Regions from separate parts of the Streptomyces sp. NPDC058326 genome, predicted to be linked through region 2. Evidence: riboswitches for the same ligand, from Rfam matches in the RefSeq annotation. Region 2 holds a riboswitch; the other holds the start of a gene.
The links. A riboswitch is a leader RNA that binds a small molecule or an ion and turns the genes downstream of it on or off. The one in region 2 is predicted to bind glycine.
Positions count from the first base shown of each region.

Region 1 (9,549 bases), on a different contig from region 2:
CGACAGCGCCGTCGTACCTGCCCACGCGTCACCGTGTCTCCTGAGTGAGAGGCGACCCACCATGCTCCGACCCTCCCCGGCCCCTGCGCCGGCCCTCCGCAGCGTCCTCGCGGCCCTCGGCTCACCGACCGCCGTCCATGAGGCGCGAACCCCCGCGCTGCGGGCCGCGCAGGGACCACTGAGCCCCGAACTCCCCCTGCCCGTCCACGTCCTGGGCGTCGCCGGAGCTCCGGGGCAGACGCCCCGCATCCGGCTCGCCGGCTGGCGTTTCCTGATCAGGAGCGGGGGCCGGGCGATCGCCGCCGCGGACACCATGCTCACCCCCGACGGCTGGTCCTTCTCGCACTTCTTCGAGGGCCCGTACGTCACCGCCACCGAGCGCGCGCTGCTCCAGGCCGAGGCACTGCCCGTCCCGTACCAGCCACGGCTGCTGTCCGTACCGGAGCTGTACATGCAGACCCTCTGGCTGCACGCCGACCCCGAGGCGGACGGCGCCACCGCCGCCCCGGCCGCGGCCGACCTGCTGGTGCCGCTCGCCCCCGCGCCACCGGGGATCGCGGCCCACCGCGCCTACCAGATCGCCGACCTCCTGCCCGTGCTCAGTACGCGTCTCGCGCCGCCGCCCCTCATGGGCTCGCCGGCGCCCGCCTGATCCACCGCACGCGCACCGCCGCCCCGTGACCCGCCCGGGTCACGGGGCGCACTGCTGTCCGAAGGACCCGTCCGAACGCCCCTCCCGAACACCCCTCCCGGACGGACTAGCCCGCTCGGGCCCCCCAGAACCACCCGAAGGGACGGTGCAGTTGACCTGAACCGCCCCTGCGGGTGATGCGTCTTCCCAGGAGAGGACGAGCTGCCGCGAAATCCCTGCGGAAGCGCGTCCATGGGGCAAGACTGGGACCGGAACCGAACCGACCGGACGGGGGCGGCGATGAGCGCGAACAGCCGCAGGACATCCACCACGACGCAGCGAAAGAACCTACCCATGTGCCAGCACCAGCCTGCCTGTCCCACCGCCGACTCCGCCGACCGGGAGGCGGCCCGACTGACGGCACACCACCCGGAGCAGGGCTGGAGCCTGCTGTGCAACGGCGTCCTGCTCTTCGAGGACACCGGTGAACTGCTGCCGGACGGGCAGATCATCGACCCGCACCGGCCGCTCACGGCGGGACAGGTGACGACCGCCGCCTGAGGACGGAGGCCGTCACCGTACGAGGGACACGCGGGAAACGCCGAGGGCCGGCCCGGAGAGAATCTCCGAACCGGCCCTCACCTCATGCGCGCTGTGCTCAGTTGTCGTACTCGTCCAGCGGCGGGCAGGAGCAGACCAGGTTCCGGTCGCCGAAGGCACCGTCGATACGGCGGACCGGCGGCCAGTACTTGTCGGCGGCCGAGACCCCGGCCGGGAAGACGGCCTCGTCCCGCGTGTACGCGTGGTTCCACTCGCCGCCCAGCGCGGCCGCGGTGTGCGGGGCGTTGTGCAGCGGGTTGTCGTCGGCGGGCCACTGGCCCGAGGCGACCTTCTCGATCTCGGCCCGGATCGCGATCATCGTGTCGCAGAAACGGTCCAGCTCGCTCAGGTCCTCGGACTCGGTCGGCTCGATCATCAGGGTGCCTGCCACCGGGAACGACATCGTCGGCGCGTGGAAGCCGTAGTCGATGAGGCGCTTCGCGATGTCGTCGACCGTGACGCCGGTCGCCTTCGACAGCGGCCGCAGGTCCACGATGCACTCGTGGGCGACCAGCCCGGCCGGGCCGGTGTAGAGCACCGGGAAGTGCGGCTCGAGGCGCTTGGCGATGTAGTTCGCCGCGAGGACGGCGACCTGGGTGGCGCGCTTGAGGCCCTCGCCGCCCATCAGACGCACGTACGACCACGAGATCGGCAGGATGCCGGCGGAGCCCCACGGAGCGGCCGAGATCGGGCCGACACCGGTCTCCGGGCCCGCGGCCGGCTGGAGCGGGTGGTTCGGCAGGTACGGGGCGAGGTGGGCGCGCACGCCGACGGGGCCGACGCCCGGACCGCCACCGCCGTGCGGGATGCAGAACGTCTTGTGCAGGTTCAGGTGCGAGACGTCGCCGCCGAAGTGACCCGGCTTGGCCAGACCGACGAGTGCGTTCAGGTTGGCACCGTCCACGTACACCTGGCCGCCGGCCTCGTGCACCTCGGCGCAGATGTCGGCGACGTGCTCCTCGAAGACGCCGTGCGTCGACGGGTAGGTGATCATCAGGACGGACAGCTCGTCACGGTACTGCGCGATCTTGGCGCGCAGGTCCTGGACGTCGACCTCGCCGTCGTCGGCGGTCTTGACGACGACGACCTTCATGCCGGCCATCACCGCGGAGGCGGCGTTGGTGCCGTGCGCGGAGGACGGGATGAGGCAGACCGTGCGCTGCTCGTCGCCGTTGGCGCGGTGGTAGGCGCGGACGGCGAGGAGACCGGCCAGCTCGCCCTGCGACCCGGCGTTGGGCTGGATCGACACCTTGTCGTAGCCGGTGACCTCGGCGAGGCGCTCCTCGAGCTCGGTGATGAGCGTGAGGTAGCCCTGCGCCTGCTCGACCGGGGCGAAGGGGTGGACCTGACCGAACTCGGGCCAGGTCACCGCCTCCATCTCGGTCGTCGCGTTCAGCTTCATCGTGCAGGAGCCGAGCGGGATCATGCCGCGGTCGAGCGCGTAGTCGCGGTCCGCGAGCCTGCGCAGGTAGCGCAGCATCGAGGTCTCGGAGCGGTGCGCGTGGAAGACCGGGTGCGTCAGGTACGCGTCGGAGCGCAGCAGCCCCGCGGGCAGCGTGTCCTCGGTGGTGGCGTCGAGCGCCTCGACATCGGCCGTGACGCCGAAGGCGGCCCACACGGCGGCGAGCTGCTCGCGGGTGGTGGTCTCGTCGCAGGACATGGAGACGTGGTCGGCGTCGACGCGGTAGAGGTTGACACCGGCCTCGCGGGCGGCGGCCACGACCTCGTCGGCCGTACCGGGCACGCGCGCGGTGAGGGTGTCGAAGAAGGCGCCCTGGGTGAGCTCCACGCCCCCGGCCGTCAGACCGGCGGCGAGGATCGCGGCGTACCGGTGGGTGCGGTGCGCGATGCCCTTGAGGCCCTCGGGGCCGTGGTAGACGGCGTACATGCCGGCCATGACGGCGAGCAGCACCTGCGCGGTGCAGATGTTGCTGGTGGCCTTCTCGCGGCGGATGTGCTGCTCGCGGGTCTGCAGGGCGAGGCGGTACGCGCGGTTGCCGTCGGCGTCGACCGAGACACCCACCAGACGACCGGGCAGGGAGCGGGCGTGCTTGTCCTGGACGGCCATGTAACCGGCGTGGGGGCCGCCGAAGCCCATGGGAACACCGAAGCGCTGCGTCGTACCGACGGCGATGTCGGCCCCGAGCTCGCCGGGCGAGGTGAGCAGGGTGAGCGCGAGCAGGTCGGCGGCGACGGTGACGATCGCGCCGAGCTCGTGGGCGGCGTCGATCAGCGGCTTGATGTCGCGGACGGCTCCGGAGGCTCCCGGGTACTGGAGGAGCACGCCGAAGACACCGCGCTCGGCGACCGCGGCGGGGATGCCCTCGCTCAGGTCGGCGACGACGACCTCGACACCGGTCGGCTCGGCGCGGGTCTCGATGACGGCGATCGTCTGCGGCAGGGCGTCGGCGTCGACGAGGAAGACACCGTTCTTGACCTTGCCGACACGGCGGGCCAGCGACATCGCCTCGGCGGCGGCCGTGCCCTCGTCGAGCAGGGAGGCACCGGAGGTGGGCAGCCCGGTCAGGTCGGCGACGACCGTCTGGAAGTTCAGCAGGGCCTCGAGGCGCCCCTGCGAGATCTCCGGCTGGTACGGGGTGTACGCGGTGTACCAGGCGGGGTTCTCCATCACGTTCCGCAGGATCACCGGCGGCGTGAAGGTCCCGTAGTAGCCGAGGCCGATCATGGGCGCGAGGACCTGGTTGCGGTCGGCGAGCGTACGCAGCTCGGCGAGGACCTCGGCCTCCGTGCGCGCGGCCGGCAGGCCCAGCGCCTCGGTGTTCTTGATGACGTCGGGCACCGCGGCGGCCGTGAGCTCGTCGAGGGAGCCGTAGCCGACCTGGGCGAGCATCTTGGCGCGCGCCTCGGCGTCAGGCCCGATGTGCCGCTGCTCGAACGGGATGCCCTGTTCGAGTTCGGAGAGCGGAATGCGGTTGGCGGTCATGTGCGGAGGCCTCCTGGTCGTCACGACCTGCGAGGGGCACCACGGCGCGGGTACCCGGACGGCCTCCCCCTCTGTCATCTCAACCTGAGAGTTTCACCGGCACGCCTCGCGGCACGCCGGCTTTCACCGTCGGTGAGAGCGCATGCCGTCGGACACCGCTCTGCTTTCCAGAGTGACCTCGTCCGCGCGGTACAGGGGCCTGAGAGATTCCGGGGAGGATTTGCTCCTTCGGCGCCCACCGGAAGTTTCTCCGGGGGACTCTCCCGCACGGGGTCGACAGCCACAGCCAGCCTACCAGCGCGGTTACGGCTCCCATCGCTCAAGTGGCCGACATCCCAGATGTGCACTTTCGTAGGGGTAGAGCAGTTGCGACCAGTTGGAGGGACCGTGCAGACCGACATCGATCCGCGCAGCCTGATCGGCCGCAAGGCGTTCGACCGTGACGGACACAAGATCGGAACCGTGGACGAGGTGTACCTGGACGACGCGACCGGCATACCGGAGTGGGCGGCGGTCCGCACCGGCCTCTTCAGCCGGGACGCCTTCGTCCCCCTGGACCCGAGCGAACTCCTCGACGACGGACTCCACATCCCGTACGAGCGGGCCCTCATCAAGGACGCCCCCGACTTCGGCGTGGGACGCCACCTCTCCCCCGAACAGGAACTCCAGCTCTACCGTCACTACAGCCTGACGCTCCCCCCGCCCCCCTCGGACGCCCCGGACACCGACTTCGGCCGCTTGGCAGGCCAGTAACCCCACAGCGCCGGCCCGCCGCACGGCTTCCCGCTGGCCCCCGCCTCCGCCCACCGGCCGGCGGCCGGCAGACCGCCGCCCCGGCCGCCGGGGCCGGCCCCCTCGGCGTCATCCGTCCCCGTCACCGTCCCGCACCAACGGCAACGCCTCTCCGGGTACCAGCTCCGGATCGTCCACGGCGAACGTCCGCACGCGCCCCGGCTCCGACCACGGCTCCTCGAACCGCACCGTGACCCGCCCGACCCCGCTCCCCTGCACCCACCCCGCCCCGTACACGGCGTGCCGTACGTCGTGTCCCGGCGCCCAGTGCCGCTCCACGGTCACCGGAGCGTCGGGCTCGGGCGCACCGGAGGCCGCGCCGGAGGCCTCGGCGGGGGCCACGGCGGCGCCCGCCGCGCCCCCGGCCGAACTCTCCGCCTCCGCCTGCGCGAACAGGTCCTCCTGCGTGTAGTCCGCGAGTCCGGTGACCCCGACCCCCAGCAGCCGCACGCCTCCCGTCGTGTCCACGGCGTCGAGCAGCCGCCCCGCCGCCTCCCGCACCACACCCGGGTCGTCCGTGGGCCCCCGGAGCGTCTCGGACCGGGTCAGGGTCGAGAAGTCGTACCGCCGCACCTTCAGGACGATCGTCCGCCCCGAGTGCCCCGAGGTCCGCAGCCGCCCCACACACCGCTCCGCGAGCCGCTCCACCTCGCTCCTGATCCGCACGCGGTCGTGGAGGTCCACGTCGAAGGTGTCCTCGACCGACACCGACTTGGCGTCCCGCTCGGCCACCACGGGCCGATCGTCGTACCCCCGGGCCATCCGGTACAGGGAGGCCCCGTGTGCCCTCCCGAGCAGCCGTACGAGCTCGTCCTCGCCCGCCTCCGCGAGATCGGACACCGTGGTCATACCGGCCCGCCGCAGGTGCTCGCCGGTCGCCGGACCGACGCCTGGCAGGATCCGTACGGAACGCGGCCCGAGGAGCTCCCGCTCGGTACCGGGCTCGATCAGGACGAGCCCGTCGGGCTTGGCCTCCTCGGAAGCGATCTTCGCGATCATCTTGGAGCCCGCGAGCCCCACGGACCCCGTCAGGCCCGTCGTCGCGAGGATGTCGCCGCGCAGCCGCTCCCCGGCGGCCCGGGCGCTCGCGCTGTCGTCGGCGATCCCGCCGGCCTCCAGGTCGACGAAGGCCTCGTCGAGGCTGAGCGGCTCCACCAGCGGGGAGAGCCGCCCGAGCAGCTCCATCACCTGCTCGCTGATCGACCGGTAGAAGGCGAAGCGGGGGACGAGGTAGGCCGCGTTCGGCGCGAGCCGCCGCGCCTGGCCCATGGGCATGGCCGAGTGCACTCCGAACCGGCGCGCCTCGTACGAGGCGGTGGCCACCACACCGCGTGGTCCCAGACCGCCGACGACCACGGGTTTTCCGCGCAGGCTCGGCTTCGCCGCCTGCTCGGCGGCGGCGAAGAACGCATCCATGTCGAGATGCAGGATCGTCGGCGCGGCTCTCACGCCTCCGATGCTGCCCTACGCCACTGACAACGCCGCCACGCGTCGCGACGGATCACCCGCGGCCCGCGGGCGAGCCTCAGACCGCCCTGTCGCGCCGCCGTCTCGCCAGTTCGTCCCCCGGGTTGTGTCCGACGAGCGTCTCGCCCGTGTCGACCCGCTCCCCGTGCAGCTGCGAGAGCGCCGACTCGACGTCACGCCAGACCACACCGACGGCGATGCCGAAGACGCCCTGTCCGCCCTGGAGGAGATCGACGACCTCGTCGGGCGAGGAGCACTCGTACACCGTGGCCCCGTCGCTCATGAGCGTCATCCGCTCCAGGTCCCGGAAACCCCGGGCGCGCAGGTGCTGCACGGCGGCCCGGATGTTCTGGAGGGCCACCCCGGTGTCGAGGAAACGCTTGACGATCTTCAGGACGACCACGTCGCGGAAGCTGTAGAGCCGCTGCGTCCCCGACCCGTACGCGGGCCGTACGCTCGGCTCCACGAGCCCCGTACGCGCCCAGTAGTCCAGCTGGCGATAGGTGATCCCCGCCGCGGCGCAGGCCGTCGGGCCTCGATAGCCGACCACCTCGCCCGCCGCGCCCGGCCCCGTACCGCCCGGTCCGGTGCCCGCACCGGCGTCCGTACCGAAGTCGCCCACACTGCCGTGAAGCGGATACGGACCGCTCTCTCCGGACGTGCGTCCGAGCGAGCTCCCTGCCGTACCGTCCGCGCTGCTCATCACGCCGACCCTCCGTCCTTGACCTGCCCACACGAAGGTAGGCAGTCACCCGGGGTGCGTCAACGATCGCCACACTCGGCACGCCGAGTGATAATCACCCTGAGAGTGGTTTGCCGTGTCTCTCCCCGGGGAAAGGCTACTCGAATGCCCTGACGGCACCCCGCGAACGGCCCGCGGCCGCGTCGCTCAGCGTCACTGACTGTTGGTCCCGAAGTCCTCCGGTGAGATCTGGTCGAGGAACTCGCGGAACTTCTCCACCTCGTCCTCCTGCTCGTCCGGAATCGCGATACCGGCGTCGTCCAGGACACCGTCACTACCGAAGATCGGCGTCCCGGTCCGCAGGGCCAGTGCTATCGCGTCCGACGGCCGCGCACTCACCTCGACGCCGCTGGCGAAGACCAGTTCGGCGTAGAAGACCCCGTCACGCAGATCCGTGATGCGGACTTCGGTGAGTTCCTGACCCACGGCCTCCAGCACGTCCTTGAACAGGTCGTGCGTCAGCGGCCGCGGCGGAGCCATCCCCTGCTGAGCGAAGGCGATAGCGGTCGCCTCCCCCGGTCCGATCCAGATGGGGAGGTACCGATCGCCTCCCACTTCACGCAGGAGCACGATCGGCTGGTTGGAGGGCATTTCCACCCGGACACCCACAACGTCGAGCTCGTTCACACAGCAACCCTAGGACGTGCTCGACCGGTTTGGATAGTCGGGCCCTCCCAAGGCCGCTGCCGAGCTCACTGGAGACGGATCCCCAGAGCGGTCCGCACGAGGGCCGCGTGCAGCCTCACCGACTGCGTGGCGAGCTCCTGGGCGGTGGCCTCCGCATGTGCTCTGGTCTGCGGATTACGGTGCCGGCGCAGCGGAGCGACGACCTGTTCGATCAACCCGGCCTCCCGGTCCGCGGCCGCCTTGACGGCCCTCAGGTGCCGGGGTTCCAGACCGAATCTCCCCAGATCCGCGACGAGCCTTGCGACGGTCACGGACTCGGGGTCGTAGCCGCCGGTCTCGGTCCCGGAGATCAGACCGTAGGACTCCCACTCGACGAGCTCGGCCTCGGAGACCTCGGCCGCGGCCAACAGCTCCGCCCGCCCGATCCGAGCGGCGGTGGGCGGCTCCGCGTCCTGCTCCCAGGCGTCCTCGACCAGGTCACGCCGGCGCCCGGGGGTCGGGAGCTTGATCTCCTCGCCCCTCGCGAGGGCGTCGAGGTGCTCGCGGATGACCTTCAGCGGAAGATAGTGGTCCCGCTGCATCCGCAGGATCCGAGCGAGCCGCTCCACGTCCTGCGGGCTGAACTTCCGGTACCCGGAGGCCGTACGCCGGGGCTCCACGAGCCCCTCGGCCTCCAGGAACCGGATCTTGGAGATGGTCACTTCGGGAAATTCGTCACGCAGCCGGTTGAGCACCGTGCCGATGCTGACCAGCCTGTCGCCCGCGGTGGGGGCGCCTGAATCGGCGCCGCCCGTCGGTGTTCGCAGCATGGACCTTCCCTGAAGGCTTCTCCGAGGCGTCACACGCCCCGCTGGCTCGAGTAGAAGACCAGCCGGTACTTGCCGATCTGCACCTCGTCGCCGTTGGACAGAACAACCGATTCGATCGGTTCACGGTTGACGTACGTGCCGTTCAGGCTGCCGACATCGGCCACGGTGAAACTGCCGTCCTGACCCCGCCGGAACTCGACATGGCGTCGGGAGACCGTGAAGTCGTCCAGGAAGATGTCGCTCTGCGGGTGACGGCCGGCCGTCGTCAGCTCGCCGTCCAGCAGGAACCGGCTGCCGGAGTTCGGCCCACGGCGCACCACGAGGAGCGCGGAACCCAGAGGCAGTGCCTCCACGGCCGCCAGCGCTTCAGGAGAGAGCGAGGGCAGCTGGGTCTGACCGGTGATCTCCGACTCGTAGGCCTCGAGGCCCGAGATGGAGATCGTGGACGTCGTCTCCGAAGCACGCTCGGCGGCGACCCCGCCCCGCAGCGGCGTACCGCAGTGGGAGCAGAAGCGGCTGTCGGCCGCGTTGCGGTGACCGCACCTCGTACACACCGGCATGGACGCATCCTCCTGCCGCGGCTGCCCCGCCGAGGTCTGTGTCGCGTACGGATCGGGGGCAAACCCTCCACCCGTACTTGAGGTTGATGGTTCTCCGAAACCTATGCGGGCAGCACCGGCGGGGTCAACAGAAGACGCGCCCTGCGCGCCCGGAATGTCACCGCCCTGGCCGCCGACCTCGTCGCGGAACAGCGGGCGCTCGCCGCCCTGCTCCTCACTCTGGGCATGGCGCGACGCGCGGTGCCTGGCGTTGCCGCCGTCCTCGCGTGCGCTCTTGCCGAACAACTTCGCAAACAACTTCACGGGCGATTCCCCTTGACCGAAACAGACCCGCCCGTGGGGCAGGACGAACCGAGATCCATCACACCTGCCGACCC
Region 1 is NZ_JBHVZO010000010.1:263,991-273,539, forward strand. Features, by position in the region: gene ACFVYX_RS20645 (hypothetical protein) at 62-652, shown strand; gene ACFVYX_RS20650 (DUF5999 family protein) at 986-1,192, shown strand; gene gcvP (aminomethyl-transferring glycine dehydrogenase) at 1,290-4,175, opposite strand; glycine riboswitch at 4,353-4,451, opposite strand; gene ACFVYX_RS20660 (PRC-barrel domain-containing protein) at 4,515-4,928, shown strand; gene ACFVYX_RS20665 (DNA polymerase IV) at 5,037-6,416, opposite strand; gene bldO (whiB transcriptional repressor BldO) at 6,493-7,137, opposite strand; gene ACFVYX_RS20675 (bifunctional nuclease family protein) at 7,330-7,803, opposite strand; gene ACFVYX_RS20680 (MerR family transcriptional regulator) at 7,869-8,612, opposite strand; gene ACFVYX_RS20685 (FHA domain-containing protein) at 8,642-9,549, opposite strand, start outside.
Region 1: it holds a riboswitch for glycine, as region 2 does, so the genes downstream of both, gcvP (aminomethyl-transferring glycine dehydrogenase) here and gcvT (glycine cleavage system aminomethyltransferase GcvT) in region 2, are expected to answer to the same signal.

Region 2 (9,549 bases):
GATGAAGATCGCGAGGCCGGGGATCACCATGAAGAGCGGGTCCGCCTCGTACGTGGTGATGGCCGTCGACAGCATCTGCCCCCAGGAAGCGGTGGGAGGCTTCACGCCCGCGCCGAGGAAGCTGAGGGCCGCTTCGGTGAGGATGTTGGTGGGGATCATGAGGGTCGCGTAGACCGTGATCGGGGCGATCAGGTTGGGCAGCAGCTCGCGGCGCAGGATGTAGAGCCGGCCGGCGCCCAGGCTCTGGGCGGCCTCGACGTACTCGCGGTTGCGCAGCGAGAGGGTCTGGCCGCGGACGATGCGGCCCACGTACGGCCAGCCGAAGAAGCCGATGACGAGGACGAGGGCGGCGATGCGGACGCCCGAGCCGTCGAGGCCGAGGAGTTCGTTCGGCAGGACGGAGACCAGGGCGATCGTGAAGAGCAGCTGCGGGAAGGCGAGCATCACGTCCATGACCCGGCTGAGGACCGCGTCGATCCAGCCGCCGAAGTAGCCCGCGATGATGCCGAGGACCGTGCCGAGGACGACGGCGAAGACCGCCGCGAGGAAGGCGACGAGCAGCGAGATCTGGGCGCCGTAGACGATCCGGCTGAAGACGTCGCGGCCGTTGACGGGCTCGACGCCGAGGAGAAACTCGGAGCTGATGCCGCCCCAGGAGCCGATCGGGGTGCCGAAGAGCGGGTCGATCTGGTCCTCGTGGAACTCGTTCGGCGGGTGGCCGAGGAGGCCGACGATGACCGGCGCGAAGAGCGCGACCAGAACGAGGAAGAGGACGACGAAGGCGCCCGCGAGGGCCAGTTTGTCGCGCTTGAGGCGGGTCCAGGCGATCTTCCAGGGCGAGCGGCCCTCGATCGCCTTGCCGGAGTTGTCCGGAGTGCCGGGTGCGTCGGGCGTAGCGTCGACGGTGGCGGTCGACTCGCCCGCACTCGTCTCGCGCAGTGGTGCCGTCATCGTGGTGAGGACCCCTCTCGGCCGCCGGTAGCCGGCCCTTGCCCGCCGCGGGTAGCGGCTCGGTGGAACAACCTGCTGGGCACCTGCTCGAAAGGAGCCGAACGCCCGGTGTTCCGGGGAGTCTTCAATGCGTTTGTGATCACCCGCCAGCCCTGACGGGGAATGTTTGCTCAAACGTGATGCGGTGCTGTGACTTCCGTTATCCGGACGTCGCGATCACGTGAGCGGACCATCTCGGGGCCTCTTCCCCTCAATCGGACATGTCGCTCAACTGGGCGCTCGAGGTGGTTAATCAGGGCGAACGACGGCCTCCGGAGCGGACTCCGGAGGCCGGTGGGATGCGATGTGAGAAGAGAGGCGTCTCAGTATCCGGACGGAGCCGGGGGCGGGTAGCCGTATCCGGGGACGGGCGCGGAACCGCGCCCGGCGTGCGCCTCGCGGTCGTAGAAGGGCCGTCCGTTCGCCCGCAGCCAGAGCGCCACCGGGTCGTACGCGTCGGAGAGGGCGACCGTCGAGACGGGCAGCCCGTCGGGTACGGCGCCGATCGACTGGCGCATCATCGCGCGGACCGTGTCGACGGCCGCCGCGGAGGTGTCGTACAGATCGAGACCGATGACGAGGTACGGGGTGCCGAGCGCGGGCTGCACCCAGCCGCGGCGCAGCGCCCGGACCGCGGCCGTGCGGTGCGCGTTCTGCGTGAGCAGGGCGTAGAACTGCGGGATCTCCAGGCTGGGCTCGGTGACCCGCAGCGGCCCGGCGGGCATCCGGTCGAGGCCGGTGGCGATCCGGCGCAGATCGGCCCAGGGGATGCCGACGCCGCCGCCGGGGGCGTGCGGATTCAGCCAGACGCCCCAGCGGTCGGGGTAGAGGGCCCGGGCGATCTCCCGGCCGGTGACGAGCTCGTGGGCGCGGTTCCAGCCGGACGCGGCGAGTTCCTGGGCGGAGGTGACGCAGGGCGCGTAGCCGAAGCCGTCGACCTCCATGTTCCCGTACTGGGCGTCGGACGAGCCGGGAGCGCCGTCCCAGAGCAGCATCCAGAGCTCGCCGTCGGCGAGGGCGTGCAGGAGCTGCTCGTACGCGTCGTAGCGTCCGGGTGCCACCTGGCGCAGCATGTGCTCGACCTGTCCTGGCGCAGCGGTGCCTGACGCACTCACCCTGGGTCCCGCCCCTCTTCCGTTCACCACGTTCGTCCAGCTACCGATTCAGTTCAGCTTAAGCAGGGGGCCGGTCACACGGCGGCGCGCTGGTAGAAGGGTCGCACCCGCTCCAGCATCCAGTCGCCGACCGGGTCCTGGGCCATGTCGAGCAGGATGAGGTTGACCGGCCAGGCGACCTCGACCCGGCCGAGGGCGCGGCCCAGGGCGTCCAGGGGCGCGTTGCGGTCGACGCCGTCCCAGGCGGCCAGCTGGACGCCGATGAAGAGGGCGGGTTCGGTGCCCTCGACGCTGGCGAGGGCGCGGCGGGCGGTGGTCACGACGCCGGTGGCGTCGAACTCGGCGGAGGCGGCGGCGAGGAAGTCGACGGGGTCGTCCTGCCAGTCGGGCTCGAAGAGGCGGACGCGGCCGCCGCTCGCGGGGCCGTCGAGCGGGGTGCGGCCGACGCGGCAGAGTTCGGCGACGGCGGGCGGGGGCAGCGGGACGCCGACGGTGCCGCCGGGGTTCACGGCGATGCCGAGCTGCGGGGGCAGGCCGCGGGCGAAGTCGCGGGCGGGCGCGACGGTGAACGACATGTGACTGCCGACACAGGCGAGGAACTGCTGCTCGGAGCTGAAGACGGGGACGTAGGCCGCGCCGTCGATCTCCATGGTGGGGAGGTCGAGGTCGGGGCTTTCGGGTCCGCCGCCGTTGGGCAGGGGCACCCAGATCGGGCTGCGGCCGAGCGTCTCGACCAGGCGGGCGCCGGCCGCGGGGTTGCCGAGGGATGCGGCAAGGACCTCTTCCAGTTCGTTGCCCGGCCACGTCACGTCCACGGTCCCGTTTCCCCTTCTCGCACGGCCTGCCGCACCGGCCGCCCGGCAGCACCCTAACGCCGCCTCGGCGCCGTCGTGGCCAAAAGGGTACGGAACGAAGGCGGGCCGGGGTCGGGGGGTCCGTCAGCAGGTCTCCCGGAATCCGATCTTCCGAAGCGCGTCCGCCGCGTCCCGGTCGAGCAGGGTGGCCGAGGCGCAGCCGTGCGGGAGGCGGCCGGACTCGGCGGCCTCGACGAGCCTGCCGACGGCCCGCCGGTGCCGGGCGAAGGCGTAGGCGGAGACGCCCCGGCCACGGGCGCGCTGCCCCTCGCGGGCGGTGTCGGGGGAGACGTCGAGGAGGAGCAGGTGCAGGGACCGGCCGCGGCGGCGGGCCTCGCGGGCCAGCCAGCCGCGCACCCAGGACTGGGTACCGCAGTCGTGCACGACCACTCCGGCGCCGGTACGCAGGGCGCGGCGCAGCCCCGCGTAGTGCGCGAGCCGGACCAGGGGGCGGTAGACGGCGTACGGCAGGAGGCCGGGCATCCGGGCCTCCCAGCGCTCGCGGGCGTCCTGGGAGTCGATGCCGGTGCCCTCGGCGGCGCGCTTCATCAGGGTCGACTTGCCGCTGCCGGGGAGCCCGGAGACGACCACGAGGTCGCCGGCCGCGAAGGTGAGGGCGCGGGGGGCGCGGCCGCCGCGCTCGCGCAGGTCGCGGAGGAGCCGGCCGCGGCCGCGGGTCCTGGCGCGGGCGCGCTGTGACGGTATGCCGGTACTCGGCGCGCACGCGCCGCTGTGCTGGATCCTCATCGCTTCTCCCCCTGCCGGGCCTTGGGAGACCCTTGCCCACAAAGTGTAAAGAAACGGTAATGGGACACAAGCGATATGCCCCGCCGAGCTCGCGTGCAATGATGTGCCCGCCAGGCGCGCACAGTCGCCACACAATCGCATACCGGCCGCTCGAATCCGCGCGGGAGAGTTCCGGACCGCACCGCGTGTCCGGACGCCGAAGGAGCAAGACCCTCCCTTGAATCTCTCAGGCCCCGTACCGCGCGGATGAGGCAGATCTGAAAAGCGGGACACCCTGCTGTGTCCCCACCCAAGGTGCAAGCCGATCTCTCGGTGACGAGATGCTCTCGGTGAACCTCTCAGGTTCCATGACAGATGGGGAGGACGTCCTCGCCCGTCATGTGTTTCGTCACCGATCACGCCCTTGGGACCCGGGAGCCACCCCATGAGCACTGCCCCCCGCCTCACCGCCCTCGATGCCCTGCATCGTTCCCTGGGCGCGACCATGACCGACTTCGCCGGCTGGGACATGCCGCTGCGGTACGGCAGCGAGCGCGACGAGCACAACGCCGTCCGCACGAAGGCGGGCCTCTTCGACCTCTCCCACATGGGCGAGATCACCGTCACGGGCCCGCAGGCGGTCGAGCTCCTCGACCACGCCCTCGTCGGCAACATCTCCACCGTGGGCAACGGCCGTGCCCGCTACACGATGATCTGCCAGGAGGACGGCGGCATCCTCGACGACCTGATCGTCTACCGCCTCGGCGAGACGGAGTACATGGTCGTCGCCAACGCCTCCAACGCGCAGATCGTCCTGGACGCCCTGGTGGCCCGCTCGGGCGGCTTCGACGCCGAGGTCCGCGACGACCGTGACGCGTACGCCCTGATCGCCGTCCAGGGCCCGGAGTCCCCCGGCATCCTGAAGTCGATCACCGACGCCGACCTGGACGGCCTGAAGTACTACGCGGGCCTGCCCGGCACGGTCGCCGGTGTGCCCGCCCTGATCGCCCGTACCGGCTACACCGGCGAGGACGGCTTCGAGCTGTTCCTGAAGCCCGAGCACGCCGAGGGCGTCTGGAAGGCGCTGACCGAGGCGGGCGCGCCGGTCGGTCTGATCCCCTGCGGTCTCTCCTGCCGCGACACGCTCCGCCTGGAGGCGGGCATGCCGCTGTACGGCCACGAGCTGACCACCGCGCTCACCCCCTTCGACGCCGGTCTCGGCAGGGTCGTGAAGTTCGAGAAGACGACCAACGACGGTCGCTTCGTCAGCCGTGAGGCGCTGGAGAAGGCCGCCGAACGCGCCGAGACCGCCCCGCCGCGCAAGCTCGTCGGTCTGGTCGCCGAGGGCCGCCGGGTCCCCCGCGCGGGCTTCCCCGTCGTCAAGGACGGCGTGGTCATCGGCGAGGTCACGTCCGGCGCGCCGTCGCCGACGCTCGGAAAGCCGATCGCGATGGCGTACGTGGACGCGGCGCACGCCGAGCCCGGCACCCAGGGTGTAGGTGTGGACATCCGCGGCACCCACGAGCCGTACGAGGTCGTGGCGCTGCCGTTCTACAAGCGCCAGAAGTGACGCAGTCGTCTCATCCCCGGTCTCATCCCGCGAGACCCCCGTTCATCAGCACTCCCCCGATCCAGGAGAATCAGGTCATGAGCAACCCCCAGCAGCTGCGGTACAGCAAGGAGCACGAGTGGCTGTCGGCCGTCGAGGACGGTGTCGCCACGATCGGCATCACGGAGCACGCGGCGAACGCCCTCGGCGACGTCGTCTACGTGCAGCTCCCGGAGGTCGGTGAAACGGTGACCGCGGGCGAGTCCTGTGGCGAGCTGGAGTCCACCAAGTCCGTCAGCGATCTGTACGCGCCGGTGACCGGTGAGGTCGTCGAGGCCAACCAGGACGTCGTGGACGACCCCTCCCTGGTGAACACGGCTCCGTTCGCGGGTGGCTGGCTGTTCAAGGTGCGCCTCGCCGGTGAGCCGGAGGACCTGCTCACCGCCGACGAGTACACCGCCTTCACCGCCGGCTAAACGAGACCCTTAGGGATCGATTCATGTCGCTTCTGAACACTCCCCTCCACGAGCTGGACCCGGACGTCGCCGCCGCCGTCGACGCCGAGCTCCGCCGCCAGCAGTCCACCCTCGAGATGATCGCCTCGGAGAACTTCGCTCCGGTCGCCGTCATGGAGGCGCAGGGCTCCGTCCTCACCAACAAGTACGCCGAGGGCTACCCGGGCCGCCGCTACTACGGTGGCTGCGAGCACGTCGACGTGGCCGAGCAGATCGCGATCGACCGGATCAAGGACCTGTTCGGCGCCGAGTACGCCAACGTCCAGCCGCACTCCGGTGCCTCCGCGAACCAGGCCGCCCTCTTCGCCATCGCCCAGCCCGGCGACACGATCCTGGGTCTCGACCTGGCTCACGGCGGTCACCTCACCCACGGCATGCGCCTGAACTTCTCCGGCAAGCAGTTCAACGTGGTCGCGTACCACGTGGACGAGGCCGGTCTGGTCGACATGGCCGAGGTCGAGCGCCTCGCCAAGGAGCACCGCCCCAAGGTGATCATCGCGGGCTGGTCCGCCTACCCGCGCCAGCTGGACTTCGCCGAGTTCCGCCGGATCGCCGACGAGGTCGAGGCCAAGCTGTGGGTCGACATGGCCCACTTCGCGGGCCTGGTCGCCGCCGGTCTGCACCCGAACCCGGTCGAGTACGCGGACGTGGTGACCTCCACCACGCACAAGACGCTCGGCGGCCCCCGCGGCGGCATCATCCTGGCGAAAAAGGAGTTCGCGAAGAAGCTGAACTCCTCGGTCTTCCCCGGTTTCCAGGGCGGCCCGCTGGAGCACGTGATCGCGGCCAAGGCCGTCTCCTTCAAGGTCGCGGCCTCGGAGGAGTTCAAGGAGCGCCAGCAGCGCACCCTGGACGGCGCCCGCATCATCGCCGAGCGCCTGGTCCAGGACGACGTCACCGCCCACGGTGTCTCGGTCCTGTCCGGCGGCACCGACGTCCACCTGCTCCTCGTCGACCTGCGCGACAGCGAGCTGGACGGCCAGCAGGCCGAGGACCGTCTCCACGAGGTCGGCATCACGGTCAACCGGAACGCCGTTCCGAACGACCCGCGCCCGCCGATGGTCACCTCGGGTCTGCGCATCGGCACGCCGGCGCTCGCGACCCGCGGCTTCCAGGCCGAGGACTTCACCGAGGTCGGCGACATCATCGCGGAGACCCTGAAGCCCGGCTTCGACGCCGAGAAGGCCGCGTCGCTGAAGGCCCGGGTGACGGCGCTCGCCGACAAGCACCCGCTGTACCCCGGCCTGAAGTAGTTTCGTACCCTTTTGTTCGTACGAACGTCCGGGGCATCGCGCACACTGAAAGGTGAGCGCGGTGCCCCACCCCATGTCGTGCCCGTTCCCGATCTTCCTGCTCCGTTCTGCACCACCCCGGCAGACAACGGCGTCTAGCCCCCCACAAGGAGTCCCCCGTGGCCATCTCGGTCTTCGACCTGTTCTCGATCGGCATCGGCCCGTCGAGCTCCCACACGGTGGGACCGATGCGCGCGGCACGGATGTTCGCCCGCCGGCTGAAGAACGAGGGCCTGCTCGCCGGCACCGCGAAGATACGAGCGGAGCTGTACGGCTCGCTCGGCGCCACGGGCCACGGCCACGGCACCCCGAAGGCGGTCCTGCTCGGCCTGGAGGGCAGCTCGCCCCGCACGGTGAACGTGGAGACCGCCGACGACGAGGTCGAGCGGATCAAGTCCAGCGGCCGGCTCAACCTCCTCGGCGCGCACGAGATCCCCTTCGACTTCGACGCCGACCTGATCCTGCACCGGCGCAAGGCACTCCCGTACCACGCCAACGGGATGACGATCTTCGCGTACGACACGGACGGCGGCCTCGTCCTGGAGAAGACGTACTACTCGGTCGGCGGCGGCTTCGTCGTCGACGAGGACGCCGTGGCGGGCGAGAACCCGATCGTCCCCGACGACACCGTCCTGAAGTACCCCTTCCGCACCGGTGACGAGCTGCTCCGCCTCGCCAAGGAGACCGGCCTGTCCATCTCCGCGATGATGCTGGAGAACGAGAAGGCCTGGCGCACCGAGGACGAGATCCGCGCGGGCCTCCTGGAGATCTGGCGGGTCATGCAGTCCTGCGTCTCGCGCGGCATGTCCCGCGAGGGCATCCTGCCCGGCGGTCTCAAGGTGCGCCGCCGCGCCGCGAACTCCGCCCGCAAGCTCCGCTCCGAGGGCAACCCGGCGGCGCACTCGATGGAGTGGATCACCCTCTACGCGATGGCCGTGAACGAGGAGAACGCGGCGGGCGGCCGTGTGGTCACGGCTCCGACGAACGGCGCGGCCGGCATCATCCCGGCGGTCCTGCACTACTACATGAACTTCGTGCCCGGCGCCGACGACGACGGTGTCGTGCGCTTCCTCCTCGCCGCCGGCGCGATCGGCATGCTCTTCAAGGAGAACGCCTCCATCTCCGGCGCCGAGGTCGGCTGCCAGGGCGAGGTCGGCTCGGCCTGCTCGATGGCGGCGGGCGCGCTCGCCGAGGTCCTGGGCGGCAGCCCCGAGCAGGTGGAGAACGCGGCCGAGATCGGCATGGAGCACAACCTGGGCCTGACCTGCGACCCGGTCGGCGGTCTGGTCCAGATCCCGTGCATCGAACGCAACGGCATGGCGGCGGTCAAGGCCGTCACGGCGGCGAAGATGTCGATGCGCGGCGACGGCAGCCACCTGGTCTCCCTCGACAAGGTCATCAAGACCATGAAGGAGACCGGCGCGGACATGAGCGTCAAGTACAAGGAGACCGCGCGCGGCGGGCTCGCGGTGAACATCATCGAGTGCTGAGGGCGGTCACAGGGGGCCGCCCGCGAGGACTCGCGCTCCGGGTGGTCCCGGCCTGCCGGGGCGCCGCCGGGCCGGTGCCCCGGACCGTGCGGCGGCCCGCGAGGGGGAACCGTCAGGGCCCGAGGGCGACCGGGTCCGGCACCACGGTCAGCAGCGCCGAGACGACCATGATCGCCGCGAGCACGGACACCTCCACGCGCGCGGGTGCCTGGGCGTTCCCGCCGGCCAGCATCCGCCCCCGGGCGGCGAGCGCCAGCAGGCTCGCCCCGCCGAACAGCACCAGTTTCACGAGCAGCACCCGGCCGTAGCCGGTGCTCAGGACCGCGTCGAGGGGCAGCTTGCGCAGCGTCGAGACGGTGCCGGTCACCGCGAGTGCGGCGTACACCCATGCGGCCATCCGGGCGTACCGGACGAGGACGTCCCGCCCGCCGCCGCGCAGTCTCATGGTGCGGAGCACGTACAGGAGGCTGCCGGCCCAGAGCGAGGCGGCGGTGAGGTGGACCAGGGTGAGACAGGTCCCGAGGAGGGGCTGGTACGTCTCCGGATGGGCCCGCATCGCCTCGGCCCCGACGGCGAGGGCGAGCGGCAGGGCGGCGAGCGCGGGGCGCCGGGAGGCGGCGCAGAGGGCCGCCAGGACGAAGGCGTTGGCCGTGACGAGCAGGAGACGGCCCTCGCGGAGCCCGTAGACGACGGTCGGGCTCAGTCCGCTGACGGCGGTGAAGAGGATCAGGAGCCCGGCCGAGGCGGCCGCGGCGAGGAGGGCGGCGGGGGCGGACCAGGCGCGGGGCCGTGGCCCCTGGCCCGAGAGCCGGCTGCCGGCGAGTTCACCGACGTGCACGGCCAGACCGGTGAGTACGAGGAGCCGCAGCACCGTGGTGGTGCCGGCGGCGGGTATCCGGAGCTCGCCCGTCCCCGTCTGGGCTATGCCGCCGCCCAGCAGGGCGACGACGAGGACGGCGACAGCGGCGAGGACCGCCGCTGTCAGACGGCTCGGGGTACCGGGTGGTCCGGGAAGCGT
Region 2 is NZ_JBHVZO010000007.1:69,942-79,490, forward strand. Features, by position in the region: gene ACFVYX_RS15615 (ABC transporter permease) at 1-951, opposite strand, end outside; gene ACFVYX_RS15620 (enhanced serine sensitivity protein SseB C-terminal domain-containing protein) at 1,314-2,105, opposite strand; gene ACFVYX_RS15625 (enhanced serine sensitivity protein SseB) at 2,180-2,920, opposite strand; gene ACFVYX_RS15630 (AAA family ATPase) at 3,044-3,706, opposite strand; glycine riboswitch at 3,858-3,957, shown strand; gene gcvT (glycine cleavage system aminomethyltransferase GcvT) at 4,131-5,255, shown strand; gene gcvH (glycine cleavage system protein GcvH) at 5,333-5,710, shown strand; gene glyA (serine hydroxymethyltransferase) at 5,734-7,002, shown strand; gene ACFVYX_RS15650 (L-serine ammonia-lyase) at 7,161-8,531, shown strand; gene ACFVYX_RS15655 (CopD family protein) at 8,644-9,549, opposite strand, start outside.